3 regions of the Pseudoflavonifractor hominis genome follow, and region 2 is predicted to be linked to each of the others. Evidence: riboswitches for the same ligand, from Rfam matches in the RefSeq annotation. Region 2 holds a riboswitch; each other region holds the start of a gene.
The links. Region 2 has a riboswitch for cobalamin ahead of cbiD (cobalt-precorrin-5B (C(1))-methyltransferase CbiD). Riboswitches for the same ligand answer to the same signal wherever they lie in the genome.

Region 1 (6,860 bases), on a different contig from region 2:
TCGCCAAACAGAAGCGTATCTGCGGTGAGAAAGGGCCGGTAAAGCTCCTTTAAAGTCCGGTAGGGGGCATAGAAGGCGCGGAGGATCCGGCAATTCGGATATTCCCCCCGGATCGCCCAGGCCAGTCCTTCCGTTGCAATGGGCGCTCCGATCAGGAGAAGGGTGCGGTTCCCTGTTTCATGTTCCACCGGCTTCTCTGGCGGGGCCCCCTTTGCCGCCGTGGAGAAACGGGACAGCCATCGCTCCAGTCCATAGCGTTCCAGCGGCAGGCCGCAGAAATAGGGGATTCCATAGTCGGCCTCCATTTGCCGTGCCGCCCCCAATCCTTCGGCCGTCACCACCCAGTTCAGGGCCGGCGCAGACCGGAGCTCTCCGCCCCCAAAACCTTCCTCCCCCCAGACACAGACCTGATACCCCCGGGTGGTCAAAGCCTCCGCCCCGAGGCGCAGCGGCTGTCTGGAGCCCAGCGCGAGATCGGAATAGCCCAGAATAGAGATCCTCTGGTTGTCACGCCCCTCCGGGCGCCTCCAAGTGGCCAGATTCCGCAGGGCCCGGTCCACGCCCACTGGTGCGGACTCAAATCCGGTGCAGGGGAACCTGAGTACCGGGACCCCCCGCTCGGCCAGACTCTCCTGTATCCCGGTATAGTCCATGCCGAGCAGTTCGGGAATTGCACTCCCCATAAGGCCGCAGAAAGCGCGGCCGCTGTGCGCAAAGCCTCTCGCAATTCCGTTGACTGCCGCTGCCTCGCAGCCCGCGGCCAGCTCCAGATCATCAAACCGTGAATGTTCCAGACGCAGTCCGGCGGTGGCGTCGTCCCCCAGTGTCAGACATCCGGTGCATCCTCCGGCAGTCAACAGAAAGGGGTAGGCGTCCCAGCTCTGGAGAAGGGACGCCACTCCGCTGAAATCCGGCGGCAGAACGGGCAGCGGCGCGCTGCCCCGGGGAATTTCCCCCACAGGCGGGGGAAAGGTGGACAGAATTTGCTCCAACTCTGCCACGGCATTCCGGGTGCGGGCCACCAGAGGCCCCCGCAGCAGAATCCGGACGGGAAGGCCAGCCTGCTCCGCAACCTGTTCCAGATCGCATTGCGTCAGCACCTCGGCACAGGAGGCGTAGAGCACGACCCCGCCTACGCCGGGGCGGCGTGCGGCCTCCCGAAGCCTGGCTGCCAGATGCTCCGCTGCCTGGCCGGCGGCGTAGTCCGCCCTCGTCAGCGGGCAGGGCAGGAATTGGTGAAGCTTCCCCAGCTCTGCCGCGCGCAGGTAAAGCGTCCGCACACAGGCCAGAGAACCGGCAGCCGCCAGGAGAAGATCCCCCCTTTGCCAAATGCGTTCCGGAAGGGTCATAAAATGCTTCCCGCCCCCCTCCGCCGAATAGGCTTCCACACGGCAGGCGTCACGCAAGCCCCTCCACCTCCTGTTCTGCTGCCCGGCGGCAGAATGCCTCCAGTGCCTCGTCCCCCAGTGGCCGGGGGCTGGTGGGCTGGGTATCCCAGAGCCGCTGGGCCAGTTCCAGAAAGCGCATGGCCGCCGCCCCGTCCGGTTCCAGATGGTGTACGGTGGTATGCAGATAATCCGCTCTTCGGAGCTGGCGGTCTTCCGGCAGGATACCGACGACTCTGGTCCCGGATTGCTCTGCGAAGGAGCGTACCAAGGCATCCTCTCCCGCTCCGTGGCTGCGGTTTTGGATCAGCCCGCCCAACAGGGGAGCGGCGCCGGAATAGCGGGCGACTCCGCGCATGATGTTGTTGGCGGCGTAGAGCGCCATGAAATCGGCAGAGGTGATCAGGTATACCCGGTCTACAAAATGTTTTCGCATGGGCACTGCGAACCCTCCGCATACCACATCGCCCAGGACATCGTACACCACCACGTCCCAGGGCTCCTCCAGAATGCCGAGCCGGTTGAGCTCGTCCGCCATGGCGGTGATGCCCAGGCCGGCGCACCCCGCGCCGGCCTGGGGACCTCCTGCCTCCACACAGGAGACGCCGAACGCCCCGGGAAAGACAAGCTGCTCCCGGGCTAGAAGCTCCTCCGACCTCCCCAGAGTCTCCAGCACAGTTGGGATTCGTCCCGACGTCAGGCAGCGGGTAGAGTCCGCCTTGGGGTCACAGCCGATGTGAAGCACCCGTTTCCCCGTTCGGGCAAAGGCCGCGGAGAGATGGGCGGCCACGGTGGACTTCCCGATCCCACCTTTTCCGTAAAACGCAATACGCAACATCTTGACTTTCTGCGCCTCCCTTGCATGTTGTCTGTAATTTTTAATTATATCACAGCGGAGACATCTTCCACTATTTCCATTTTCCCTTATTGAATATTGGTTTTTCCGATAGCAGATCTGCCCGTGCCTGCGGCTTCCCTGGGGGATCTGCTTGACTTCCGTGGGAAAGATTGCTATGATAATATCCACAATAAAATATTGTTTTTCGTCAAGTGTCCGCTTTGTTTGTGCGTTTCAGCGGAGAAAAGGGAATCGGGTGGAAGTCCCGAGCGATCCGGTCACTGTGAACAGGGAGCACTTTCACATATGCCATTGTGTAAATTACACGAGAAGGCGTGTCAGTGCGGCGATCTGTGAGCCAGGAAACCTGCTTGATGAAGTATGTTGATGCTTCCGGTCAAGGCCTCTCGACACAAATGGGACAGGTGATTTCCGCTGGAAACCCGGAAACGCTGTTTGTGCGAAGCGGACCTTTAATGGTCTGCTTTTTTTCCTCTTATGGGGTCTGACTCTGGAAGACGGCCGTGGAACCGGCACATTTTCTGCATCCGCAGGACTTGCGCGTTTCCAGATATAAGTTGGACCGAAAGAAGGAGGATTCTATGAATCTGAAAAAACGCCTGACTGCTGCGCTGCTGAGCGCGGCACTTGCCCTGTCTCTGGTGGCCTGCGGCAGCCCCGCCACCCAAGAGAGCCCCTCAACTGCCCCCTCCCCCAGCGCGGAACCCGCATCCGCCGGTCACACCGCAGACGATATGATCGTTTTGGCTGGTGCCCGTACTCTGGCCCCTGGTCTGGAGGATGTCTATTTCTCCCACAAGCTCCTGGGTGCATGGGAACCGCTGATCTCCGTGGATGAGAGCGGAAACCCCATGGGGGTGCTGGCTGAGAGCTGGGAGCGCAACGAAGACGCCACTGTTTGGACGTTCCACCTTCGGCAGGGCGTTAAGTTCCAGAATGGAGAGGACTTCAACGCTGATATCGTGGTGGAGAACTTCAACCGTTACAAGCTCATGGAGAGCGGCTATTCCCAGTATACTACATTCAAGGTGGACGAGCTCTACCCCGGCCTCATTGGCTGTGAGAAGGTCGACGACTACACCGTCAATGTCAGCTTTACCGACCCCATCCCCCGGCTGTTATTTAACATGAAGGACACTGCAAGCTGTATTTTCTACCCCGGCTCCTGGGACACGGAAACCGGGTACTTCACTGAGCAGCCTGTCGGCACTGGCCCCTATATTATCAAGGATATCAAAGAGGATGAGTACGTTGATATCACTGCTTTTGACGGCTACTGGGGAGAGCCCGCCAAAACAAAGAATATCCGCGTGCGCATCATCACTGACCCTCAGGCCCGCTATGCCGCCTTGGACAGCGAGGAGGTCATGGGGGTGCTGGACCTCGGGGCTATGCCTGCCGCCCTGGGGGACGAGCTTCTCAAGGATGACCGCTTTGCCATGGCGGTGCAGACCTCCAATATTACCCATATAATGCTTCTTAAGGGTGAGGGCACCAAATTTTCCGACATGCGTTTGCGTCAGGCGGTAAGTCTGGCCATTGACCGTCAGCTTATTGTGGACCAGCTCTGGGGCGGCTATGCCATGCCAACGCAGAACCTGATTAACCGTATGTGCCCCGACTGGGTAGAACTGCCCGTAGAGTATGATATGGACAAGGCCAAGGAGCTGGCCCGTGAGGTGCTGGGGGACGAGCGCCTTCCGTTGGATATGTATACCCGCTCTCTGTATCTGGACCGCGGCCCTTATAAGGAGATGATGGAGTATATCCAGTCCCAGCTTTCCCAGATCGGTATCGATGCCACCGTGAATGTGATTGACTCCTCTACTTACTCTGAGATGTCCAAGGCCGGTGAACTGGGGGCAAACTTCATGACTCATGGTATGTCCAACCTCAATGCCTACCACTTCCTGGATATCTATATGAGCAGCGAAGGGTCTTACAATAAATCCCAGCATTTGGCCTACAGCAACCCCCACGTGGACGAGCTGCTGGCCGAGATGAAGACCACCCTGGACGACGACCGTTTCCATGAGTTGGCCGTGGAGCTCCAGGAGATTGCCAACACTGAGTTGCCTGTTATTCCTCTGTTCTACGACACCAGCAACCTCATCTACAATCAGGAGCAGATTACAGGCTACGAGGATTTCAGTGACCATTTGGATCTGAGTCATCTTTCCTGGGTGAACGCGCAGTAACCGCCACACCGCGCCAAAGCTGTGCTTTGGCGCGGTGTTTTTCAAGGGAGGAATTTCATTGAATCAAACCCTGCGCTATACCGCAAAAAAAATATTGTGGACAATTCCCATTCTGGTCGGCATCACCTTTCTGGCCTTCGGTCTGGGGCTGGTTGCACGGGGAGACCCCGCTACCAATCGGGCCAGCGCCGATCCCAACTATATCCCCACTGAGGAGGAAATCCAGGAGCTCCGGGCGGAAATGGGGTTAGATGATCCCATTTTGGTGCAATACGGGCGCTGGATCTGGAACGCAGCCCACGGTGATCTAGGGGAATCCTATATTGACGACAAGCCGGTGCTGGGTGAGATTCTCCGGCTGCTGCCCAACACCCTCCTGCTGAGCGGAATGGCGTTGCTGGTCATTACTGTGGTGGGGCTTGCTGGCGGCCTGCTGCTTACACTGTTCCGGGACAAATTCATTGACCTGCTCGGGCGAGTTTTACTGGTGTTTCTGATGTCTATTCCTGGTTTCTGCCTAGCCTATTTTATGATCTGGCTGTTCGCCCAAAAGCTGCGTATCTTGCCCACCAGCGGCGCGGAGACACTGTCCTGCTTCCTCATGCCCTGTCTTGCTATTTCCATCGGCTCGGCCTGTGTGGTTATCCGGCTGCTTCGCTCTTCCATTCTGGGGGAGCTTAGCAAGAATTACATTCTGACCGCCCAGGCCAAGGGCCTGCGGAGGGGCCAGCTCATTTCCCGTCATGCACTGCGAAATTCTCTAGTTCCCTCCATTACTTATATCGCCAATACCTTCGGCGGTCTTCTGGGAGGCTCCATGATCACGGAGAGCGTATTTTCCGTCCCAGGAATCGGAAGCTACGCCCTCACCGCCATCAATAATCGGGACTATATCGCCATACAGGGCTATGTGCTTTTTACCGGTGTTGTCTTTGTTCTGGTCTGCCTGCTGGCCGACCTGATCTGCGCCTGGCTGAACCCGCAGATTCGATTGGGGGGCTGAGCATGCGTGGTAAAAAAGTCTTGTTCATCCTTTCACTAACTGTGCTTGTTCTTTTCCTGCTGGTAGGGGTCTTTGCTGATTTTCTGGCACCCTGCGACCCCAACGCGGTGGATATGGCCAACGGCCTTGCCGCCCCCTCCACTGAACACTGGCTGGGTACCGACCATATCGGCCGTGATCTGCTGAGCCGGCTTATCTACGGCAGCCGCTCTTCTGTGTTCATCGCTTTCTTCGCCACCGGATGCACTCTGTTGCTGGGCATGACTATCGGCCTGGTGTCCGGTTATCTGGGGGGATGGATAGATCAACTGATTCAGGCTGTGGTCAATATCTTCCAAGGAATCCCCAGCGCCGCTTTTGTGGTCGCCATCCTGGGACTGCTGGGCCCCGGTATGCGCAGTCTGCTGATCGCCATTGTGGTCAGCTCCTGGGCTGGATTCTCCCGTATTGTGCGCAATCAAGTTCTGGAGATCCGCGAGCTGCACTATATCGAGGGCGCACGGGCCATGGGCGGCGGGAGCTTCTATATCATGCGGCGCCATATCCTGCCCAATATCTTGCTCCCTCTGCTGGTTCTAATCGCCACACGGATCGGCTCTACGGTGCTCACCGTGGCCGCCATGAGCTACCTGGGCCTGGGCCTGCGGGCACCCGCAGCGGACTGGGGGATCATGATTAACGACGCCAAGCTCTACTATGTGAAGGATTTTCTTGTTCTACTGGCCCCTGCGGCCTGCCTGACTCTGTTCTGCCTGAGCATCAACTTGATTGCTGATTATCTCCGGGACTGCCTTGACCACGATGACGGCGCGGCCCGCATGCTGTAAAGGGAGGACGCACATGGAACTGTATACAAAGGACCTCTGCGTCCGCTTTGCTACCCGTTCGGGTGATATTCCCGCCGTCAACCATGTCTCCCTCGCATTTTCGGAGCGACAGGTCACCGGCATCATTGGAGAGACGGGCAGCGGCAAGTCTGTGCTGGGCCTGTCTATTCTCGGACTGCTTCAGTCCAACGCCTCTGTCACCGGACAGATCTTTTTGGGAGAGCGGGAGCTCACTGCCCTGTCCGAGCGGGAGCTGTGCACAGTCCGCGGCAGAGAGATTGCTCTGGTGGCTCAGAACCCGGCCACCTCATTGAATCCCAGCGTGCGGGTGGGACGCCAGATCGAGGAGGTCTTCCGTCTGGCTGGAAAAAGTACCCCAGACTGCCGGAGACTCACGCTGGAGCTTCTCAGGCAGATGGCCTTTTCCGACCCGAAGCAGATTGCAGGTGCCTACCCCTTCGAGCTCTCCGGTGGCATGCGCCAGCGTGTACTGACAGCCATCGCTGTGGCTGCACGTCCGCAATGGCTGATCGCAGATGAGCCCACCAAGGGACTGGATGCAGTGGTGCGCAATCAGGTTTACGACAC
Region 2 (10,930 bases):
TCAGGGGCGGTTCCGGCGGAGGGTGAGATAGCCCTCCAGGATCAGCGTGGCGGCCACGGCGTCCACCGTCTTTTTGTGCTGCTTCATCTTCTTACCGCTGGCGTGGAGGATGCTGTGGGCCTCCACGGTGGTGCGCCGCTCGTCCCAGAGCACCGGGGTGAGGCCGGTACGCTCCTCCAGCTGTCCGGCGAATGCCCGGTAGAGCTCGGCCCGGGGGCCCTCTGTGCCGTCCATATTGCGGGGGAAGCCCATGACCAGCTCCTCCACCCCGTGGGCGGCGATCAGCTTTTCGATCTCCTCCGCAACCACCTCGCTCTTTCGGCTGTGGATGACGGTGGTAAAGCCGGCCAGCAGACCGGTGGCGTCCGATATGGCGATCCCGGTGCGGGCATCGCCGTAGTCGATGGCCATAATGCGCATGGTTTCATTCCTCCTTCGTGTCTGGTTCTATTATCCGGGCAGAGAAGGAAAAAGTCAATTTTTATTTCAAAAGAAGCTTGACTTTCGGTGGAGGGTGTGCTATTCTGGAAACACCTATGAAAGAGGGCTTTTCTTTTGTGCGCGTTTTTACGGTGTGACGGGCATGAAACCCTCCCCTCCAGGCGAGGACATAGGGAGGCAGACATGCCGAGTCCGCACCGTGACGATAGGCGCAGTGCGCCCACGTCGCTGGATTCGGCCAAGGGCTGTATCCGGCGTTTTTTTATGCCGGTGTACCGCTCAACTATTGAAGGAGGTGCCGAACACATGGCAAAGGCAGGTTCCCGGGTGAAGATCACCCTCCGCTGCTCCGAGTGCAAGCAGAGAAACTACAACACCAACAAGAATAAGAAGAACACTCCCGACCGTCTGGAGCTGAACAAGTACTGCCCCTTCTGCAGAAAGCATACGGTTCACAACGAGACCAAGTAATGAGAATGTATCTCTCATTAAGAAAGAAGGGTGTACGGAATGCCTGATTACGAGAAGAACGAGCAGGCCGCTGCCGCCAAGGCGGACAAGTCCAAGAAGGACGTCAAGAAGTCCAAGCCTGGCTTTTTCGCCCGCATCGGCAAGTGGTTCCGCGAGATGAAGGTCGAACTCAAGAAGGTCCAGTGGCCCACGAAAAAGCAGACGATCAACAACACCGTCGTCGTCATCGTGTGCTGTATCGTCATTGGCATCTGCATCTGGGCGTTTGACTGGCTGGCGCAGTCCGTCTTCGCCGCGCTCATGAATCTGTTCAAGGGTTAAGGAGCGGCGAGTATGGCAGATAACGCGAAGTGGTATGTCGCGCACACCTATTCTGGTTACGAGAACACCGTAGCTGCTTCCATTGAGAAGGCGGTGGAAAACCGCGGGATGCGCGATCTCATCCATGAGGTAAACATCCCCATGGAGACGGTTACCGAGATCACCGAAAACGGGCCAAAGACCGTGGACCGCAAGGTCTTCCCCGGCTATGTGCTGGTGAAGATGGTCATGACCGACGAGACCTGGCACCTGGTGCGCAACGTGCGCGGCGTGACTGGTTTTGTGGGTTCGGGCAGCAAGCCCATTCCCCTCACCGAGGAGGAGGTTGCCTCCATGGGTGTGGAGAAGAAGGAAGTCGTGGTCGGCTATGAAGTGGGCGACCGCGTCAAGATCACCGAAGGCGCGCTGGAGTCCTTCCTGGGCGCCGTGGAAGAGATCGACCTGGAGCGCAGCAAAGTGCGCGTCGTGGTCGAGATGTTCGGCCGTGAGACCCCTGTCGAGCTGGAGCTCGATCAGGTGGAGCGGGTCGACGACTAAACGGGTGAAAGACCCCGTATCCCCCGCACGTGGGAGGAATTGTATCAATTCCGTCTCAACCACATTTAAGTAGGAGGTGCTGTTTCAAATGGCACAGAAAGTTACTGGTTACGTCAAACTGCAGATTCCTGCCGGCAAGGCGACTCCCGCCCCCCCTGTGGGCCCCGCCCTCGGCCAGCATGGCGTGAATATCGCCGCTTTCACCAAGGAGTTCAACGAGCGCACCAAGAATGACGTGGGCATGATCATCCCCGTCGTCATCACCGTGTATGCCGACCGCTCCTTCACCTTCATCACCAAGACTCCTCCCGCCGCCGTGCTCATCAAGAAGGCCTGCAACATCGAGTCTGGTTCCGGTGTGCCCAACAAGACCAAGGTTGCCACCATCAGCAAGGAGGACGTCCGCAAGATCGCGGAGACCAAGATGCCCGACCTGAATGCGGCCAGCATCGAGTCCGCCATGAGCATGATCGCCGGCACCGCCCGCTCCATGGGCGTTGTCGTGGGCGACTAAGGCGAAGGAGGGAGAAGCAATGTTTAGAGGTAAGAAGTACGTCGAGAGCGCCAAGAAGATCGAGAAGGGCACTCTCTATGATGCCGCTGAGGCTATGGACCTGGTCGTGAAGACCGCCACCGCCAAGTTCGACGAGACCGTCGAGCTGCACGTCAAGCTGGGCGTTGACTCCCGCCATGCGGACCAGCAGGTCCGCGGCGCCATCGTCCTGCCCCACGGCACCGGCAAGACCCAGCGCGTGCTGGTCTTCGCCAAGGGCGACAAGGCTGAGGCCGCCAAGGAGGCCGGCGCTGATTTCGTCGGCGAGATGGACCTGGTGCAGAAGATCCAGTCCGAGAACTGGTTCGACTACGATGTGGTCGTCGCCTCTCCCGACATGATGGGCGTGGTTGGCCGCCTCGGTAAGGTCCTGGGCCCCAAGGGCCTGATGCCCTCCCCCAAGGCCGGCACCGTCACCCCCGACGTGGCCAAGGCTGTCAAGGAGATCAAGGCCGGTAAGGTCGAGTACCGTCTGGACAAGACCAACATCATCCACTGCCCCATCGGCAAGGTGTCCTTCGGCGCTGAGAAGCTGACCGAGAACTTCACCGCTCTTATGGGCGCCATCATCAAGGCTAAGCCCGCTGCCGCCAAGGGTCAGTATATCAAGAGCTGTGTCACCGCCACCACCATGGGCCCCGGTGTGAAGATCAACGGCGCCAAGCTGGTGTAAGAAGCGCGAATCGCCCGAAGCAGGCGCACAGTGAACCGCGCAGACCGGAAAACAGGCGACCCCGTAGGGGGAGCGGCATTTCCGGCGGAGCGGGGCGCAGTGTGCCGCAGCGGAGGGTGCGGAGCGTGCCCAAGGAAGCGCGAAGGCCGCGCCCCGATTGTGCGCGAGCCATAGCGTGACAGGGCGGAGTACATCCGTCCCCACAAAAAAGATCATTTCCGGACAGGTTATGCTTGACATAGCCTGTCCGGGGTGATATAATAATTCGCGTGTTCAAAGACAGCGGGCAGCCATAAGCCCCGCCGAGAATGCAGCAAGTGAAGAAGCTTTCTTTGTGCTGTTTTCGTGCTTTGAGCATGAGAATAGCATTTTTTATTTCATGGAGGTGAATCCCACATGCCTAACGCAAAGGTTCTGAGTGAGAAGCAGGCCATTGTCGCCGACCTGACTGAGAAGCTGAAGACCGCTGCCAGCGGTGTTCTGGTGGACTATAAGGGTATCACCGTTGCCGAGGATACCGCCCTGCGTGCCGAGTGCCGCAAGAACGAGCTGGACTACGCTGTTGTGAAGAACACCCTGGTTCGTTTCGCCATCAACAACGTGGGTCTGGAGGAGATGGATTCCGTTCTGAATGGTACCACTTCTCTGGCCCTGAGCCATGGTGACCCCATCGCTCCCATGCGTGTGATCGCGAAGTTCGCCAAGCAGTTCAACGGCGAGAAGTTCACCATCAAGGCCGGTTTCATGGACGGCAAGGTGCTGTCTCTGGACGAGATCAAGGCTCTGTCCGACCTGCCTTCCAAGGAAGTCCTGCAGGCTCAGGTTCTGGGCACCATGCTGGCTCCCATCACCAGCTTGGCTATCGTCCTCAAGGCGATCGCCGAGGAGAAGGGCGGCTTCGTCGAGGCTGCTCCCGCCGAGGAGGCTCCCGCTGCCGAGTAAGGTTGGTACGTCAGTACCCGCCTGACAGCGGTTCTGTTCCCCGCATCCCCGCACTGGGGAGACTCAAACTTATTTTTTAAATGATTGAATTTAGGAGGTATCTTATCATGGCTAGCGAGAAGATCACTGCTTTGATTGAAGAGGTTAAGGGCCTGACTGTTCTGGAGCTGTCCGAGCTGGTGCACGCTCTGGAGGAGGAGTTCGGCGTTTCCGCTGCTGCTATGGCCGCTCCCGCTGCTGGTGGCGCTGCCGGCGGCGAGGCTGCTGCTGAGAAGACCGAGTTCGACGTGGTTCTGGCCGGCTTCGACGCTGCTGCTAAGATCAAGGTCATCAAGGTTGTCCGCGAGATCACCGGCCTGGGCCTGGCTGACGCCAAGGGCCTGGTCGAGGGCGCTCCCAAGGCTCTGAAGGAGGGTGTCTCCAAGGACGAGGCCGAGGAGATGAAGAAGAAGCTCGAGGAGGCCGGCGCCAAGGTCGAGCTGAAGTAAGAGTTTCTCTTGCTGTACTGCAACGTGCGTGTCCCAATCGGGGCACGCACGTTTTTTTATGCCCTTTGACGGCGGACGGATCAAATGCTATGATGGGATAACGTTAAGAAATTGCTAAGAAATGCCCCTGGAAAACCATAAGAAGCGCCTGTTATCCTATCCTTGCCGGAAGGAGATCGGGACCGATCGGGGAAGTTCAAACGGTGGAGGAGATGTCTAGATGGAAGCGTGTGTACTGGTAGTAGATGACGACCGGGAGATCGTCCAGGCCATTGCCCTGCTGCTGGAGAAGGAGGGATACCGGGTGCTGCGGGCCTACAACGGCCTGGAGGCACTGGAGCTGGCCTGTGAGCGCTCGGTACAGCTCATCCTGCTGGACGTGATGATGCCCAGGCTGGACGGGCTCTCCGCACTGATGAAGATCCGGGAGAAACGGAACCTGCCCATCATCGTGCTCTCTGCCAAGAGTGAGGACAGCGACAAGATCCTGGGACTCTCCATGGGGGCGGACGACTATGTGTCCAAGCCCTACAATCCCCAAGAGCTGCTGGCCCGGGTCCGCAGTCAGCTGCGTCGGTATACCCGGCTGGGGGACGTCCATGCGGAAGAGCGGAGCGGAGAGATCGTCAACGGCCGTCTTACCTATTTGCCGGAGGCGCTGGAGCTTCGGGTGGATGGAGAACCGGTCCGACTCACCGCTACTGAGACTCGCATCGTGGATCTGTTGATGCGCAATCTGGGACGGATCTTTCCGGCTGAGGAGATCTACCGCCGGGTGTGGGACGGGGAGGAGGCCTATGCCTCGGAAAACACGGTCATGGTCCATATCCGGCACATCCGGGAGAAGATCGAACTCAATCCAAAGGAACCGGAGTATTTAAAGGTGGTGTGGGGCATTGGATACAAAATGGAAAAAAAGTAAAGGTATTTTGAGTGTGCTGTTCCTCCTGATCGGACTGACGCTCATGGCCATTTTTGGAGGTATCGGACTGTTGGGCGCCCGTAGTCTGCACTTGAGAGACATTATGGACGGTTTCCACAGCGACTATCAGGATACCCGGCGCTTCCGCAGGGAGATCAGCTATGACCTGCATACCATGCTGGAGTTTGTGTTGACCGGGGAAGAGCCCTCCTGCTTCCAGGATGAAAACCTCCGCTGGGGGATTTGGAAGGACGAGAAGCTGCTGGCCAGCAACCTCAACGGCATCACGGGAAATCTGATGGGACATCAGGAACCGGGCTATAATTTCTATCTGGAGTACCGGGACGGCAAGGTGCAGATCTGGAAGGATGGTGCCGAGGTGGATGTCTATGGAGACGAAGTCTACCGGGACCGGTGGGAGCAGTGGGAACTGCCCGGCTACCGCAATCTGGACACCGAGCTCTTTGTGGGCGGAGGTTGGACCGACAGCGGCCAGGGCGTTGATCTCTCCAGCATCACTGGGGCAGCCACTCCCATGGCGACAGCGGTCCCTGAAGAGCCCGGCGGGGAGGAGCCTGCTGACGGCAGCGGGAAGCCGTGGGACGGCGTGACGATCCGGCTGGCGGCGGCCGAAACACCGGTGGATTTTTACGGCCCCAACACCAACAGGATCTATCAAGTGGCGGAGACCCTGAGATATAAGCGCCTTGCGGTATGTATCGTGGGAGGCTGCTTCCTGCTGGGTGTGGCGCTGGTGGTGTGGAGCCTCCTGTGGCGGCGCTGGATGGCGCTGACCTTCCGGGCGGCTGGACGCCTCACGGGGAAGATCTGGCTGGAGATCAAGCTGCTCCTCCTGGCGCTCCTGGTGGGACCGCTGATGGTGTCCCTGTCCTATATTGCTGATCCTATTTTCTTGGTCTTTGCCATCGGCCTGTGCTGGATTCTGGTGTTTTACCTCAACGACTTCCTCTGCAATCGGGGCCGTCTGTGCCGGGTGAGTTTCTGCGGCTGGCTGGCGGGAAAGCTGCGGGGAGATGGGTTGGACCTGCCCCTCCAGCGCCGGGCCATGCGGAGCGGAGTGGTCCACCTGATGGCCGTGGTGATTCTGGCCCTGGGGGCCGCGGCCTTTGACTTGGAGTTGTTTCTGTCGGCCTGGCGCAGCGGCTCTATCCGGATCTGGGTCCCATTCCTGATCGGGCTGGTGGGGCTGGTGCTGCTGGGGATCGTCTTTCTCCACTGGAAGGAGGAGCGGGCGATGATCGAAGACCTGGGGGCTCTCTCCGATCAGATCGAGGCGGTGCGCAGGAAACAGCAGGGGACCATGCTGGCGGCGGAGCGACCTCTGGCCGGGCTCTCCCAGGCGGTAGCCGACATCGACAGCGGCCTTCAGCAGGCGGTGGAGGAACGGCTGCGCAGCGAGCGGATGAAGGTAGAGCTCATCACCAACGTCTCCCACGACCTCAAGACCCCGCTGACCTCTATCCTGAGCTATGCGGCCCTTCTGGAAGAGGAGGAACTGCCTGACCATGTGCGGGACTACGTGACCATCCTCAACGACAAGGCCCAGCGCCTGAAGAACATGGTACAGGAGGTCTTTGACGTGAGCAAGGCGGCCTCCGGAAATCTGAATCTCCACTGGGAGGAGCTGGACCTGGCCAAGCTGCTGCGGCAGACCCTGGCCGACCAGGCCGAGCCCATCGCCGCAAGCGGTCTGGATCTGCGCACCCGGCTTCCGGCGGAGCCGGTCCTCATCCGGGCGGACGGCGACCGGCTCTACCGGGTCTTTCAAAACCTGATCCAGAATGTGCTCCAGTACAGTCTGGAGGGCTCCCGGGCCTACCTCACCCTGGAGACCAACGGGGAGAGCGGGCGGGTGTGCGTCCAGAACATCTCCCGGGAGGAATTGTCCCGGGAAAAGGACTTCACAGAGCGCTTTGTCCGGGGGGATGAGAGCCGCAGCGACGGCGGGAGCGGGCTTGGTCTGGCCATCGCCAAGAGCTTTACCGAGGCCTGCGGCGGAACCTTCCGGCTGCGGACCGACGCCGACCTCTTCACCGTGGAGGTGGAATTCCCGTGTGTCCAGCCCTCCCTTCCGGAAGGAACGGAGTCAGTATAAGCCAAATGCCCTGCGGATGGGAGGATGTCCCCGTCCGCAGGGCATTTCTATGGGAAAAGATGTGTACAAAATAGACAATCCACTTTACTTTCTGCGGGGATATGGTTATACTAATGTCTAGTAACTGCCAAACGGTGCGGCGAGGGCTCGCCGCTGAAAAGGGAAGCCGGTGAAAATCCGGCGCAGTCTTACCTCTACTGTAAGCGCGGACAAAGGCGTCAGACCCATTGGCTCTGCCGAGAAGGGACGCCGGCGGAAGAAGCGCAAGCCAGGAGACCTGCCTTTTGGCCGACGTCGCTCTTAGGTGGAGAGCGCCGCTGTTTGCCTGTGCAGATCTGCGGCCCGTCTCCTCTGGAGGCGGGCTTTTTCTGTGGGGAGGTGGAGCATGCCGAAGCTGGAATACTATATCCCGGTGGGGCGGCAGCGGCTGCGCTGCGGCTATACCACCGGCACCTGTGCCGCGGCGGCGGCACGGGGCGCGGCGCAGGCCCTGCTGACTGGTATTCGCCCGGCCGGAGTGGAGATCGACACCCCCGCCGGCGTGCGGGTGCAGGTGGAGCTGCTGGACTGGTCCGCTGGAGCGGACTGGGCCATGTGTGCCGTGGAAAAGGACGGCGGGGATGACCCGGATGTGACCGATGGCATGCGGATCTATGCCAGAGTCTCCCGGCGGAGCGACGGCACGCTGCGGGTGGACGGGGGAGAAGGTGTGGGCCGGGTGACCCGACCTGGGCTGGACCAGCCCCCCGGCGCGGCGGCCATCAATTCCACCCCCCGCCGGATGATCGCCGAGCAGCTCGCGGCCGCCCTGCGGGAGGCAGGGGACCACGGCGGACTGGAGGCGGTCATCTCCGTCCCCGGGGGAGAGGTGCTGGCCCGCAAGACTTTCAACCCACGGCTGGGGATCCAGGGTGGGATCTCCATCCTAGGGACCAGCGGGATCGTCCGCCCCATGAGCGAGGCGGCTCTGGTGGACTCCATCACGCTGGAGCTGGACATGGCCCATGCCGCCGGGGTACAGCACCTGCTGGTCACGCCGGGCAACTATGGGGAGGACTACGCCCGGGACCATCTGGGTCTGGAGACGGAGGGCTGCATCTCCTGCAGCAATTACCTGGGCGCAGCCATCGACCACGCGGCGGGGCTGGGCTTTTCCAGCTTCCTGCTGGTAGGGCATCTGGGCAAGCTGGTGAAGGTGGCCGGCGGCGCCATGAACACACACTCCCGGACGGCGGACGGCCGCCGGGAGACCATGGCCGCCCACGCCGCCCTGTGCGGCGCGCCCCGGGGGCTGGTGGAACGGATCTTTGAAGCTGCCACTACCGACGCGGCCCTGGAGCTTCTGGAGGAGGCGGGGCTGCGGGAGGACGTGATGGCCTCTCTGACCAGGGCGCTCTATGAGAACCTCCGCCATCGGGCGGGGGAGGAGATGGAAATTCAGGCGGTGGTCTTTTCCAACCGCTTTGGCCTGCTGGGGCAGACCCCGGGGGCCAGTGAACTGCTGGCGCGCCACAGGCGCGGGGAAGGAGAATCCTTATGATCCATTTTATTGGCGCCGGACCGGGTGCGGCCGACCTGATCACGGTCCGGGGGGCCCGCCTTCTGGGGGAGGCCGACGTGATCATCTACGCGGGGAGCCTGGTCAATCCGGCCCTGCTGGAGTACCGCAAAGAGGGCTGTCAGGTCTATGACAGCGCCTCCATGACCCTGGAGGAGGTTCTGGCCGTCATGCGGGAGACCGAGGCGGCGGGCAAGACCACCGTCCGGCTCCACACAGGGGACCCCTCCCTCTACGGGGCCATCCGGGAGCAGATGGACGCCCTGGATGTGGATGGGATCTCCTACGATGTGACGCCGGGCGTCTCCTCCTTCTCCGGCGCGGCGGCCGCCCTTCAGGCGGAGTACACCCTGCCTGATGTCTCCCAGAGCGTCATCATCACCCGTATGGCCGGGCGGACGCCGGTGCCCGAGGGAGAGGCACTGCGCAAGATGGCCAGCCACGGCTGCACCATGGTGCTCTTCCTCTCCACGGGCCTGCTGGAGGAGGTGGAGCGGGAGCTGATGGCGGGGGGATATGCCCCCGACACCCCGGCGGCCATCGTCTACAAGGCCACCTGGCCAGAGGAGCGGGTGTTCCGCTGTACGGTTTCCACCCTGGCGGAGACCGCCCGTACCAACGGCGTCACCAAGACCGCCCTCATCACCGTGGGACGGTTCCTGGGAGAGGACTATGAGCGCTCCAAGCTCTATGACCCGACCTTTACCCACGGCTGCCGGAAGGGGATCGAGGTATGAGACTGGCCCTCACCGCCTTCACCCGCCGGGGATATGGTCTGGCCTGCTCCCTGGCCCGGGCACTGGAGGAACAGGGGGAGGAAGTGAAGCTGGCCCTCCCGGCACGGCTGGCCCAGGAACTGGGGACAGCCTCCTATGAGCGGCTGGCCGACTGGACGGGAGCGCGCTTTACCGACTGCGAGGGGCTCCTCTTTGTGGGGGCCTGCGGCATCGCGGTCCGGGCCATCGCCCCCTGGGTGAGGGACAAGTATACCGACCCCGCCGTGGTCAGTGTGGACGAGGGAGGGGCCTGGGTGGTCCCACTCCTCTCCGGCCATGTAGGCGGAGCCAACGACCTGGCCCGCCGGGTGGCCCGGCTCACGGGCGGCACGGCAGCCATCTCCACCGCCACTGATGTGAACGGGCGTTTCGCGGTGGATAGCTGGGCAAAGTGTAAAGGTTTATACATTGACAGTAAAATGGCGGCCAAACGGGTGTCCGCTGCCCTTCTGGCGGGGGATTCCGTAGGGCTGCAAAGTGATTTTCCTATACAGGGAGAGCGGCCGGAGGGCCTCTCGTCGGGGCCGTCTGAGGTGGGGATCGTCCTGACTGCGGATGTGGAAAAGGCACCCTGCCCGGTGACCCTGCGTCTTGTCCCACCGGTGCTCACCCTTGGCATCGGCTGCCGGAAGGGAACCAGCGCCGAGGCCATTGCCCGGGCGGTGGAGGAGACCCTGAAGGCCTTCCGGCTCCATCCGCGCGCGGTGTTCCAGGTGAGCACCATTGATCTGAAACAGGAGGAGCCGGGGCTGCTGGAGTTCTGCCGGACCCAAGGGCTGCCCCTGCGGGTCTGGACGGCGGAGGAACTGGCCGAGACACCAGGAGCCTTTACCCCCTCCGCCTTTGTCCGCTCGGTGACCGGGGTGGACAATGTCTGCGAGCGTGCCGCCGTGCGGGCGGGGGGAGCGCTGTTGGTCCCCAAGCAGGCGGCAGACGGGGTCACCGTTGCGGTGGCCCGGCGGCCATGGGCCGTCTCATTTGAAGAAGGAAGCGAGGAAACACCATGCGAGTGACCGTGATAGGACTGGGCCCCGGCGCCGGGGCCGATTTGACCGGGCGGGCCGTGGAGGCGCTGGAGCGCTGCGACCTGATCGTGGGCTACACCGCCTATATTGCCCTGCTGGAGGGGCAG
Region 3 (10,930 bases), on a different contig from region 2:
GCCTCCCCGGACCTGGGAGGGTGCAGTTTCAACCACAGTAGGAACCTGTGGAATTTGTTGCTGTATCCTTCAGGATACAGTTTTTTTGTTGCCGAATTCACTTGTCCCTCCTATTTCGTGCTGCTCCACACGGGACACGGGACTCTTCTGCAGGTCTCGCGTCATTTTGGAGCAATCGGCTGGAAGAAAAGGGCGCATAATATCGTGGGTAATATTATGTGTTCTTCCAGCCGGAACAAGAGAAGCACATGGCCTGAACCCGGCGCAGGGGTGGGCCATGTGCTTTTTATTATACCGCAGCGCTCGGCGAAAAGGCGATTATCAGGATCGCGAAATAGTGTTTGAAAAATTTTCCTGTTTACCCCTTGCATTTTAAGCGGAAAGTTGTATAATGAACTCAAAAGAAAGCCATTTGTAAAGTGCAAGTTTAACAAAAGATAGTTCTTTGAAGGGGATGGCTTCTGAGTTCTGCATGGGCAGAGTGGCATGCACCTTCCTGTAAAATTTAATATGAATCCGGCTTTTGTGGCAAATGCGCGACCCGACTCCCGTCAGGGAGCGGACACGCATCCTTGTTTCTGAACAAGGGAATCAGGTGAAATTCCTGGACATGTTTTGCAGCAGGAGCCGTGGCGAAAGCTACGGGGACGTGCAATTCAATAGCTGTGATTGTGGAGTATATCTGTTTTCTGCGAAAGCAGGTCACTGGCGGTCGTAATGGCTTAGCTGGGAAGGCGGCGGATATGCGCAGGCGGGCTTTAAGCCCGTCGGGACACATTAGTCAGAAGACCTACTAGGAGCTTACCCCCAATTCATTGGGGTTGCTCTGAGATAAATGCCAAATGTGAGGAGGGCACTGAATAAGTGGCCCCTTCTACCCGAAATGGGAGCAGAAGCGGACGCATATTTTGCGTCCGTTTTTTATTCGCAAGCTCGGGAGAAAGACGGACGTATCGGTATGCGTCCGTCTTTTTGTTTCGATTGCCCCAAGAGGTTTGCGGGGTAGCCGGATTGTGCCACAAGTCAGGAGGCTGTTTTGTGAACGGTAAGCATTTCATCGGCAACCAGCAGCTCAGCAGAAAGCTCATTGGGCGGACCAAGGAGGCGCTTCGTCAGCGAAACGTCCAGTTTGCCCAGGCGCATGGTGACGCCAGCGACGAAGCGCTGCTGGATTATGTCCGGAGCGAGGCGGCGCGCTTTGGCGGCTGGCAGAATGTGATCACGTCAGCAGGACTGCCCTCGCCGAAGAAGCAGAAGCCCACCTCCAAGCGGCAGATTTTCAAGGAGGAGTTCCGTTGCCAGGCGGAGAGCGGGAGTGCACAGAGCAACAGAACAGCAGCGAGCAATCCGGAGGAAGAAGGGGATCCCCTTCTTCCGTCATAGGGAAACCCCTATGACGATCTCTCTTTGAGCATTCAGCGGGCTATCGCCCGTCGCATATGGCCGGTACGCGGCTGACAATTGAATAACCCAGTACCAAAAGCGATATTCCGTGAGCGGAGTAGGCCAGGACGCCGGCAAGGCCGGCCGAGCCACCAACAGCGGAGAGACGTGGAGCAATGCGGGGCGGCAACTGCACAGGAACAGTATTGGTGTTTGGGCGGAGAGGATCAGCGGGAACGGGACAATCGGTGCGGCGGCCCCTGCGCTTTTTCCGGGAGCGCGGCGGCGGCCGCATTGACGGTTGATTAAAATGCGACTTCTCAGCGGAAGGAGGCGGTGAGAGTCAAAAAGAGTTGTAAACAGGAGTACAAGGGAAACGATCCAACGGAGAGACTTGAAGGAGGTTTACGTATGAAAACCAGAAAATTTACAGCGATGCTGCTGACCCTGGCTATGGCATTCAGCTTGCTGACGGTCAGTGCGGGAGCGGTAATGGACAATGACCATGACCGCATCAGCGTTGATACTGCAGGCCCTTTGTCGGTGGTATGGGATAGTGAAACCGTAGATTCCGAAGCTTATCACACAGGAGATATCGTGTCGAGTGAAGACGGCTACTATCCCTCCAGCTTCTACCTCTATGTAGACAGCGCCGAGGAGAACGGAATCACCGTTACTGGCGGCACCCTGTCTGCGCCTGTGGAGGAAACGGAGGGCGGCACCAAGTATTTGGTGACCAACAACAGCGGGGGCAGCATTGTGATTAGGCTGGCGAATGCGGCCCAGAGCAACAACGTCTACACGCTGACCTTTGCTGCGCCGGAGGGACAGATGGCCGGCGGCGCCATCACCGGAGTCTTGCAGGGGTATCTGCCGCTGGGCCAGTATGCCCGGGGCACGATGTGGGGCAGCCCTTATACCGACGGCAGCACGACGGCCGGCAGCACCCCCAAGGTTCTAGGCGGGTTCTCTTCTACCGGCGTCTCCTTGGGTGCCGGCGGCGGCTACGTCCAGTATGCCCTGCGGGACAGCGAAGGGAACCAGGCCTATATTGAAGATGACGCGAGCAATCCCTATGGCGTGGACTTCATCGTCTACGGCAACGCCTTCAACGGCAACCCTGAGGCGGCCTCTGTCCAGGTCTCCGAAGATGGAAAGACCTGGTATGAGCTGGCCGGAAGTTTGTACTATGACCCCAATACGCTTCGCGATGTGAACATCACCTATACCCTGAGCGGGAGCGATATTCAGTACAGCATCACGGATCCGAACGGGCGCAATCCCGGCGTTTCCTTCCCACTCACCGGGACGTTCAAGGCTGGCGCCGCTGCGTGGTTCCCCACCACGGCGAACTACGGCGGCGTGTGGAAGACGTCCGCCGTCTCCAGCGATCAGACCGTCGGCGCTTCCGCCTTTAACGGCGCCAGCGTGACTTATACCGGCGTTACACTGGTAAAGGACACGGATACCACCGCGGACTATCAGTTTGGCTATGCGGATATCCATGTGAATGGCGGCAATTATGGTACGGCGATCAATCCCTACACCGCCGCGGCCACCACGCAGGGTGGGGATGGCTTCGACATTGCGTGGGCGGTAAAGCCGGACGGCACACCTGCGGGGCTTATAAGGATCGGTTATATCCGGGTATATACATCCGCACTGATGAGCAGCACGGATAACACCACCATCCCCACACCCGGTATCTTCGGTGAGACCTCCGCTGAGGTTTGCGGCATCTACGCGGTGACAGGGAGCGGCTCTGCCAGCATCACGGAGGATCTGTTTATTGCCGATGCAGCGACAGAAGAGAACGAGGTGAATACGAGCAACGGGGGGAGCCAGGTAGTGGCCGCTGGCGAGTACCGTCTGTACTCCGATATGGAGCGTGTGTTGCTCAATGGCGAGACGATTAGCGATGCTGCGGATGGGCATGTGTTTACAATGGCAGCCGGAGACATGTTACAGATCATCACGCAGACCGGAGAAGAGGCCCCGTATATTACTGTGCTGATTTGCCAATAAAAAATGGATATGGATAAAATAGGAAAAGTGAGCGAGCGTCCTTTTGGACGCTCGCTCATCTCATTTATTTTGATTTTGACAATCCTGCTTGGGTTTTTACCGACAACTGCTTTTGCCGCCGAGACCATGACCGTATCGGACCCAGATGCTTTGGAGCAAATTGGAACTATAACAATTGAAGGAAATGATTATAATTTATACCGCCTTGTAGTAGATACTGTACAATATAATGCGATTGAGTTTTCGGATGCGTCAAGCTGCGCAATTACGACTGTCGTGCCAGTTATGGGTAAGAAACCAGCAGCTATAGGTGCGACAAACTTGATTAACGTGGCACCTGATTCGGAAAATTACTCGAAAGGTGAGGCCCTTTATCAAAGCAGTATTTCATCCAATCTGTCTGAAGAAATTTTAGATGGACTAAGAACAGACACAGACAAGCTTGGATACTACCTATATACTGTTAAACGGGGTAAAATTAATACCATAATTGGTGTCCTTATTTTGGAATGGCCAGAGGCATCGCAAGAAGTCGAAGGAGCAAATAAAGATGAGCTTCAACGTGTCATTGCTGGGGCTGGCTTAATAAGTAGTAGTGATTACTATCAGGCTGAGGATTATTACAACGGGAAGACAACGAGCAGTGACGGCTTTTGGCAGGACTTTCAGACGGCACTAAAAACAGCAAAGGAGATTTTAGATAATATAACTGCAACACAGGAGGATGTGAATGGTGCCACAGCTTCATTGAATGCGGCCATCGCCAACCTGATCCCTGCTAACCAGGTCAACGCCACTGTCCTGTATGAAGCCATCCAGGAGGTGGAAATCCGAGGGTACCGGCAGGAGGACTATACGCCGGAGACCTGGACTGCGTATAAGACAGTCTATGAGAAGGGCAAAGCTTACCTCGCTTCCCTCTATGACCAGGATGGGAACCCCACAACGGAGAACAAGGCTGAGCATCAGGACACTGTGGAGCAGTACGCGGAGGAGCTGCTGGCTGCCGCCGGCGATCTGGACGCTGTTTACAACGGCGGCGATGAGGTGACCAGCGCGTCGATCTATCAGCGGTCGCTTGCCGGTATGCTCGCTCAGTTCGCGGGCGCTTTGGAACATGAGAGCGGCTATACAGAGGAGAGCTTTACCGCGTTCCAGACGGCCTACCAGGAAGCCCAATCCTACTATCAGCAGCACGGTCTGGTAGGGACGTCGGTGTCCGCTTCTGTCCTGAATGGATATCAGAGACATGCGGCGGCGCTGTGGTCGGCCTACTACGAGGGGCTGGAGAGCGCGAAGGAAACAATTTCTGTCTCCCTCCGCGTGGCCGACAGCCAGGTTGCCTACGACCTCGCCAGCCCAGACGGAGCGGAGCTGGGACTCCCGCCCTCGGAAGGCATCTATGAGAACCCTGACGTCTCCCTGAGCGGTGCGGGCCGCACCGTTGCCGGACTGGTCGCGTCAGCCGGGCTCCAGCTGCAGGTGAAAGGCAATTCCTCGCTCACGTCAAACCGCCAAACCACGGTCGCGGTCTTCGTCAACGGCATTCAGCTCCGGGATGCCGGATTAAATCCGACACAGCTCGACGGAGTGGCCGTAAATCGAGCGAAGTGGGGCGACATAAAGCTCCGGGACGGCGATGAAGTTGTGATCCTGTTCGCCCCCGCTCCCATGGACAGGGAATACAGCGCCATGGGCGTAACGGCGTATGTCAACACGACAGACTTCTGGGGCCTGCTGTCGTTTGAAGACCATGCGGAGACCGTGGCAGAGGGCGAGGCGCTTACGCTGAAGGTGACCCGAACTGGAGGCTGGGTGGGAAGCTACGACGGCCGCTCTGCGCCGTTCAACGGCGCCCGCCTGCTGGCAGTGAAGCTGGATGAGAGAGGAGCGCCGTCCGGGGAGTACCAGCTTCTGGAGGGGATCACCGACGCAAGCGGGACGGTGACCACGCATCTCAATGAGGCGGGCCAATATGTGCTGGTTGCGGCGAATCCGGAATCCGTGATATTTGACCAGACGGCCAGCGGCGCCCAGCACCAGTACGCATCGCTGAACGCGCCCGCCCGGACCACAGTGACGGTCACCCCTCTGAATGAGGAAGAACTTGCGGCGGCGAAGGAAGCGCGCAAGAGCCTTCTGGCTGCGGTGCTGGCCGGATGCAACGCCACTGAGTTGGGAGAAGCCGTCTACGCCCAGGTCCAGGCGGCCCATGATGCGGGAGTGCAGGCCATCGAGGACGCGACAAGCCTTAAAGCGGCCGAAGACGCGCTCTCAAATGCGCTGACCCAAATCGAGAGCCTGGTGGAGAACGCGGAGAAATCCAATGAGGAATCTGTCTCTGCCATGCGGAAATACCTGGCGAAGCTCCCAACAGTGGCACAGATCGGGGAGGGACTCTTCCTGCAGAGCGACATCTCCACCATGCAGGAGGCGAGTTCCCACTATGCCGGAATGACCGGCTACCAGAAATCACAGCTCACCGGCCAGGAACAGGCACAGTGGGAGGCTCTGGTAGAAGCCTATGGTGAGGACGGAAGCAACCTGCCGGAAAAGACCTTTACGCTGACCTTTGAGTTCATTGGGCAGGAGGGATCCAGTGACCCATTCAAGAGCTTTTTGGCCCTTAAAAACAAAGGCTTTCGATATGCGAACGTCATTGAACTCTCGCCCAATGATGAGTGGTGGGTATATATCCGTACGGAAACCGGCACTGCATTGAATGAACTGGACTATGAGATCTATCGTGTGGAGTCCACGGGGGCGACACTGAGCGAATTGAGGCTGGATAGGCCCCCAACCGATCCGAAAGGCGGATACAACAAGGGTTGGGAAGGGGTTGCCCCTTTCTACTTCGCTGACTCCACATCAGCGTTCATGCCGAGGAACGATGTGACGATCACATTTTATATCCGAGGCAAAACATCGGTGGAAAGTCTGCGCAGCAGTGCGCTGGATCAACTGTCAGAGGCGTTCAATGGCTATAAGCGGTCTGATTACAGCGATACAAACTGGAAGACACTGACATCTGCGTATGACGAGGGCGTGTCCAAGATCAATGCGGCGGAGAACGCCGAAGCAATAGAAACAGCCTTGAGCGATGCCCTCAATGCGATGAAAGCCGTTGAGACGCGCGTTTCCAGCGGAGAGTTCGGCAGTGTGCATGTGACCGTTGAGAACACCACTTACGCGGACGGCTCTTTCTATCAAAATGGCGGCGCCTTTGTAGAGGCGGAGGTCGAGCTTTACAGTGATACCACTATGATGACTGCTGTGTTGGAAGCCCTGTCCGAGAACGGTTATGGTTGGAACAACGGGAATGACACGAGCGTCACTTACATCGAAAACATCTATAAAGATGTAAATCAGAATGGGCAGTGGGACAATGGCGAAGCCAAACTTGCGGCATTTGACGGCAGTGTGAGTTCCGGCTGGATGGGCGTGCTCAACGATTGGTTCACCAACTACGGATTTTCTTCCTATGCTGTTTCAAATACGGATCGCGATTACCGCCTGGTTGACGGAGACGAGATCCGCGTGATGTTCACGATGGACGGGTACGGAGACGATCTGGGCGGAACCTGGGGCAACGGAGACACCAGCCTCAAGGAACTAGAGGTCACCGGCGGTACGCTGTCGCCATCCTTCGACGGGGAGACCACCAGTTATGCCCTGACCCTGGACGGCGGAGATGTGTCGGTCACACCTACAGCGGCAAACAAAAATTTCCTGGTCAAGACATTTATCAATAACAAAACCACGGCCAACAATGTGGAGTACTATCGCCGTGGTGAAAATCTACCGGTCCAGCCAGGAGACACCATTTACATCGGTGTGGGCGAATACAAGTGGCCGTCCATGAACAACCAGTCCGGCAACACGCTCCGCTATACCGGCACCTGGTACACCATCCAGGTCTGCGAGAGCGGAGCGAAGGGAATCCAGGCCAGGATCGACGACCTGCCGGATAAGTCAGAAATCACATATAGCAACTATAAAAGCTTCCAACAGACGGTCAGTGCGCTACAAGCGGATTATAATGCACTGCCGGACAAATCACAGGTTTCTGCTGCTAAACTGACAGCAGCGGCGGAGCAGATCCAGTTCTTTGCGGCTATTGACAGCGTAAAAACTCAGATCGCCGACCTTCCCACTGCCGTAGAAATTACGGAGAATCCTGAGGCGCACCGTTCAAAAGTTGAAGCTGCAAAAACGGCTTACGAGGCATTGGGTATCAGCGGCCAACTTTATCTGAAGGCAGCGGAGGTCGCCCGTCTCAACGAGGCGGTGGAGGCCCTGGGCGGGAGCATATCGCCGGACGACGTGGCCGCAGTACAGGCGTTTAACGATCTGGTGGAAGCGATTGGGGAAAAAGTCAGCGCCGGGAGCAAGGATGCCATTGTAGCCGCCAGGACGGCATATGAGAACCTGACGGATGCGCAAAAAGCCCTGGTTGCAACCGCGCCGGATTCCTACAACACCCTCCTCAATGCGGAGGCCGCCCTGCCTGTGGTAGAACGGATCGCCGGAATCGGCACGGTTACGCTGGAGAGCGAGGCGGCCATCACCGCTGCCCGGCAGGCGTACACGGACTATGCCGGCAAGTTCAGCGGCAAGGACATGGTGTCCAACCTGAACGTGTTGGAGGCTGCCGAGGCCGCGCTGGAGATCCTCCAGGGCGGCGGACAGGACACCTCCGGCTACCGGGAGGTCATGAACGGCGTTCTGGAATATTTGGAGCAGAACGTCAAAAATCCGATTGTCGGCTCCACAAAAGGCGAGTGGGCCGTCCTGGCCCAGGCCCGGGCCGGCACCCTGTCCGAAGACGTCCGGGCGGCATATCTGGCCAACCTGGCGGATTATGTGGAGACCCATGACGGCATACTGGACACCTCCAAGAATGGAACCATGCACACAGAGTACGCCCGTGTCGTAGTAACCCTAACCGCTTTGGGCATGGACGCCACACAGTTCCAGGTCAGTGACGGTAAAACCTACAATCTGGTGAAGCCGTTGCTGGACGAGGCCGCCGAAGGCAGCAGCTACACCTATCAGGTCTCTGAGCAGGGCAACAACGGCACCATCTGGGCTCTCATTGCCTTGAATTCCGGCGATTATTACCGGGATGAAGCGGGCAACACGGCCCGGGCCGCATGGATTGACCTGCTGATTGACAAGCAGCAGTCCAACGGCAACTGGCCCATCTATAACCCGGACCAGGAGAATGACGGCTCCGGAAGCCAACTGGGCGGCGTGGACGTCTGCGCCATGGCACTCCAGGCGCTGGCACCCTACTATCTCGACGCAGGTGAGTTCAACCGTCTGGGCACAGCGCACAGCCATGAAGATCTGCAGAGCGCTGTAAAAAAAGCTTTGGATTTCCTGTCCACCTCGCAGAACAGCACCGGCGGATACGGCAGTTCGGAGTCCAGCGCGCAGGTCATTGTGGCCCTAGCTGCGCTCAAGAAGGATGCGGGGAGCTTTGCCAAGGGCAGCATCAGCGTTCTGGCGGACCTGCTGGGCTACCGGAAGACGGATGGCGGATTCAGCCACACCTCTGATGGTCCCATCGACCAAATGTCCACCGAGCAGGCAGCCTATGCCCTGGTGGCTTACGACCGCTACAAGAACAACAAGAAACCCCTCTATGACATGAGCGACGTGTTTGACGGTCCGACGGACGGTACTGATACCGACCACACCATCCACGCCTCGGCAGATGCCGGTGGCACCATCTCTCCCGTCGGTGATGTCACGGTGCCGGATGGGGCGAAGCAGTCCTTTACCGTCACGCCAAACGAGGGCTACCAGATTGAGGACATCCTCGTGGACGGGAAATCCGTCTGGGCCGGCGGTGCAACCGTGGCGCAGAAACTAGAACCGCCCGAATACCAGCTACCCACAGTTCCCGTTGAGGACGTGGAGCCGGAGGCCTGCGCCGACGGCATCCATGTGGGTGAGAACGTCGTCATCGGCCAGCGAGCGGCCACCTGCACAGAGCCTGGATACACTGGAGATACGATCTGCGGTGCCTGCGGCGAAGTGCTGGAGCAGGGCGCGGAAACCAGAACGGTTCCGCATCAGTACGGCGGCGCGTGGCAGATGGACGAGACGAGCCATTGGCAGGTGTGCCAGATCTGCGGCGCCAAAAGTAGCGCAGAACCCCATGTGTTCGAGCAGACGGAGGAGCCCGCTCCACCGGAGCTGGAGTTCCCGGAGCAGGGAGGCGCCACTCAGAAACCCACTACCGGCGAGGAAACCGAAGCGCCCGGGGCCGAACCGGAGATGCCCGATGCCGACGGACAACAGCCGGAGGAGACCGAGGGGCAAGATCCCGACACAATTCCTCCAGAAGGAGAATCCGATCCTGAAGTACCTGCCCCCGGAGAGGAAACCGGAGAAGACTCTGCCAACGAAAACGAGCCCCCGGCAGAGGAGCAGACCAAAATTCCGGAATCCGCCGAAGCCCCGGCCAGTGATGAGAGCCAGCCGGATATAAACCCCGGCAGCACGGGCGGGGAACTGGTCAGTGTTGTGGGAATCCACCCGATGCTCCTGATGAGCGTGGGCGCCGGTCTGCCCCAGACGGACGGGACAGCGGAGCCCCATGCAGAGGGGAGCGCCTGCCAGGTGTGCGGCTACAGCCCGGAGACGGGCGGCACGGCGGCGTGCAGCCACAGCGGCGGCACAGCCACCTGCACGGCCCTGGCGAGCTGCGACCTCTGCGGCCAGTCCTATGGCGATTACGCACAGCACGCCTTCACAGAGACAGCCCACAGCAGCGGGGTGCACTGGAACGTATGCGCCGCCTGCGGCCTGGAGGAGCTGTCCTCTCTGGCCCCCCACAGCTGGGAGCTGGACGCGGCGGCCTCCACGGAGACAATTTCCGTCTATGTGTGCCCGGACTGCGGCGCGGAGCGGACGGAGGCGGAATCTGCCGCCCCGACCACAGCCGCCAACGCCCTGGTCACCAGCGCGGACAGCAAATCCTACACCTACACCTTTGAGAACGTCACCGAGGACCACGCCATATCCGTCACCTTTGAGAAGCCCTCCCCTGTGATCGTGCAGGAGGTGACAATAAATGGCAATACTCAGACCGCGGTCATCGACGAAGCGGCGGTGCAGAAAGCGGTAGAAGCGGTGACTGCATCAGCGGCGGATACCATCACCATCATTCCCACGGCGGACAGCAGCAGCATTTCCTCGGTCAGCGTGGAACTGCCCGCGGGCGCGGCCCAGACCATCTCGGAGGCCAATGCCGGTGTGGAGATCCAGACGTCCAGGGGAACCGTCACCCTCCCCGCAAATGTCCTGGGCTCCATTGCCCAAAAAGAGACTGACGGGGAGAAGCTGTCCATCCATGTGGAGGAGAAGAGTCACAGCGCAATGGAGGACATAGTTCCCGATGGGACGAACCTCGCCGGTAGCGTGGCGGTGGAAGTGTCGGTCAGGGTGGGCAGCACAGAACTTACCTCTTTCGGTGGTCACGACCTTACCCTCACCATCCCCGTGGACAACA

Region 1: it holds a riboswitch for cobalamin, as region 2 does, so the genes downstream of both, H8S34_RS11595 (ABC transporter substrate-binding protein) here and cbiD (cobalt-precorrin-5B (C(1))-methyltransferase CbiD) in region 2, are expected to answer to the same signal.
Region 3: it holds a riboswitch for cobalamin, as region 2 does, so the genes downstream of both, H8S34_RS11560 (hypothetical protein) here and cbiD (cobalt-precorrin-5B (C(1))-methyltransferase CbiD) in region 2, are expected to answer to the same signal.

The regions. Positions count from the first base shown of each region.
Region 1 is NZ_JACOPR010000007.1:128,907-135,766, reverse strand. Features, by position in the region: gene H8S34_RS11605 (nitrogenase component 1) at 1-1,406, opposite strand, end outside; gene H8S34_RS11600 (nitrogenase iron protein NifH) at 1,399-2,223, opposite strand; cobalamin riboswitch at 2,417-2,612, shown strand; gene H8S34_RS11595 (ABC transporter substrate-binding protein) at 2,826-4,442, shown strand; gene H8S34_RS11590 (ABC transporter permease) at 4,501-5,445, shown strand; gene H8S34_RS11585 (ABC transporter permease) at 5,487-6,272, shown strand; gene H8S34_RS11580 (ABC transporter ATP-binding protein) at 6,286-6,860, shown strand, end outside.
Region 2 is NZ_JACOPR010000001.1:140,225-151,154, reverse strand. Features, by position in the region: gene ruvX (Holliday junction resolvase RuvX) at 1-420, opposite strand; gene rpmG (50S ribosomal protein L33) at 748-912, shown strand; gene secE (preprotein translocase subunit SecE) at 952-1,233, shown strand; gene nusG (transcription termination/antitermination protein NusG) at 1,246-1,770, shown strand; gene rplK (50S ribosomal protein L11) at 1,859-2,284, shown strand; gene rplA (50S ribosomal protein L1) at 2,304-2,996, shown strand; gene rplJ (50S ribosomal protein L10) at 3,393-3,938, shown strand; gene rplL (50S ribosomal protein L7/L12) at 4,046-4,426, shown strand; gene H8S34_RS00715 (response regulator transcription factor) at 4,647-5,348, shown strand; gene H8S34_RS00710 (sensor histidine kinase) at 5,440-7,464, shown strand; cobalamin riboswitch at 7,580-7,763, shown strand; gene cbiD (cobalt-precorrin-5B (C(1))-methyltransferase CbiD) at 7,850-9,004, shown strand; gene cobM (precorrin-4 C(11)-methyltransferase) at 9,001-9,759, shown strand; gene H8S34_RS00695 (cobalt-precorrin 5A hydrolase) at 9,756-10,811, shown strand; gene cobJ (precorrin-3B C(17)-methyltransferase) at 10,802-10,930, shown strand, end outside.
Region 3 is NZ_JACOPR010000007.1:113,830-124,759, reverse strand. Features, by position in the region: cobalamin riboswitch at 556-812, shown strand; gene H8S34_RS11560 (hypothetical protein) at 1,039-1,383, shown strand; gene H8S34_RS11555 (hypothetical protein) at 1,981-3,408, shown strand; gene H8S34_RS11550 (S-layer homology domain-containing protein) at 4,135-10,930, shown strand, end outside.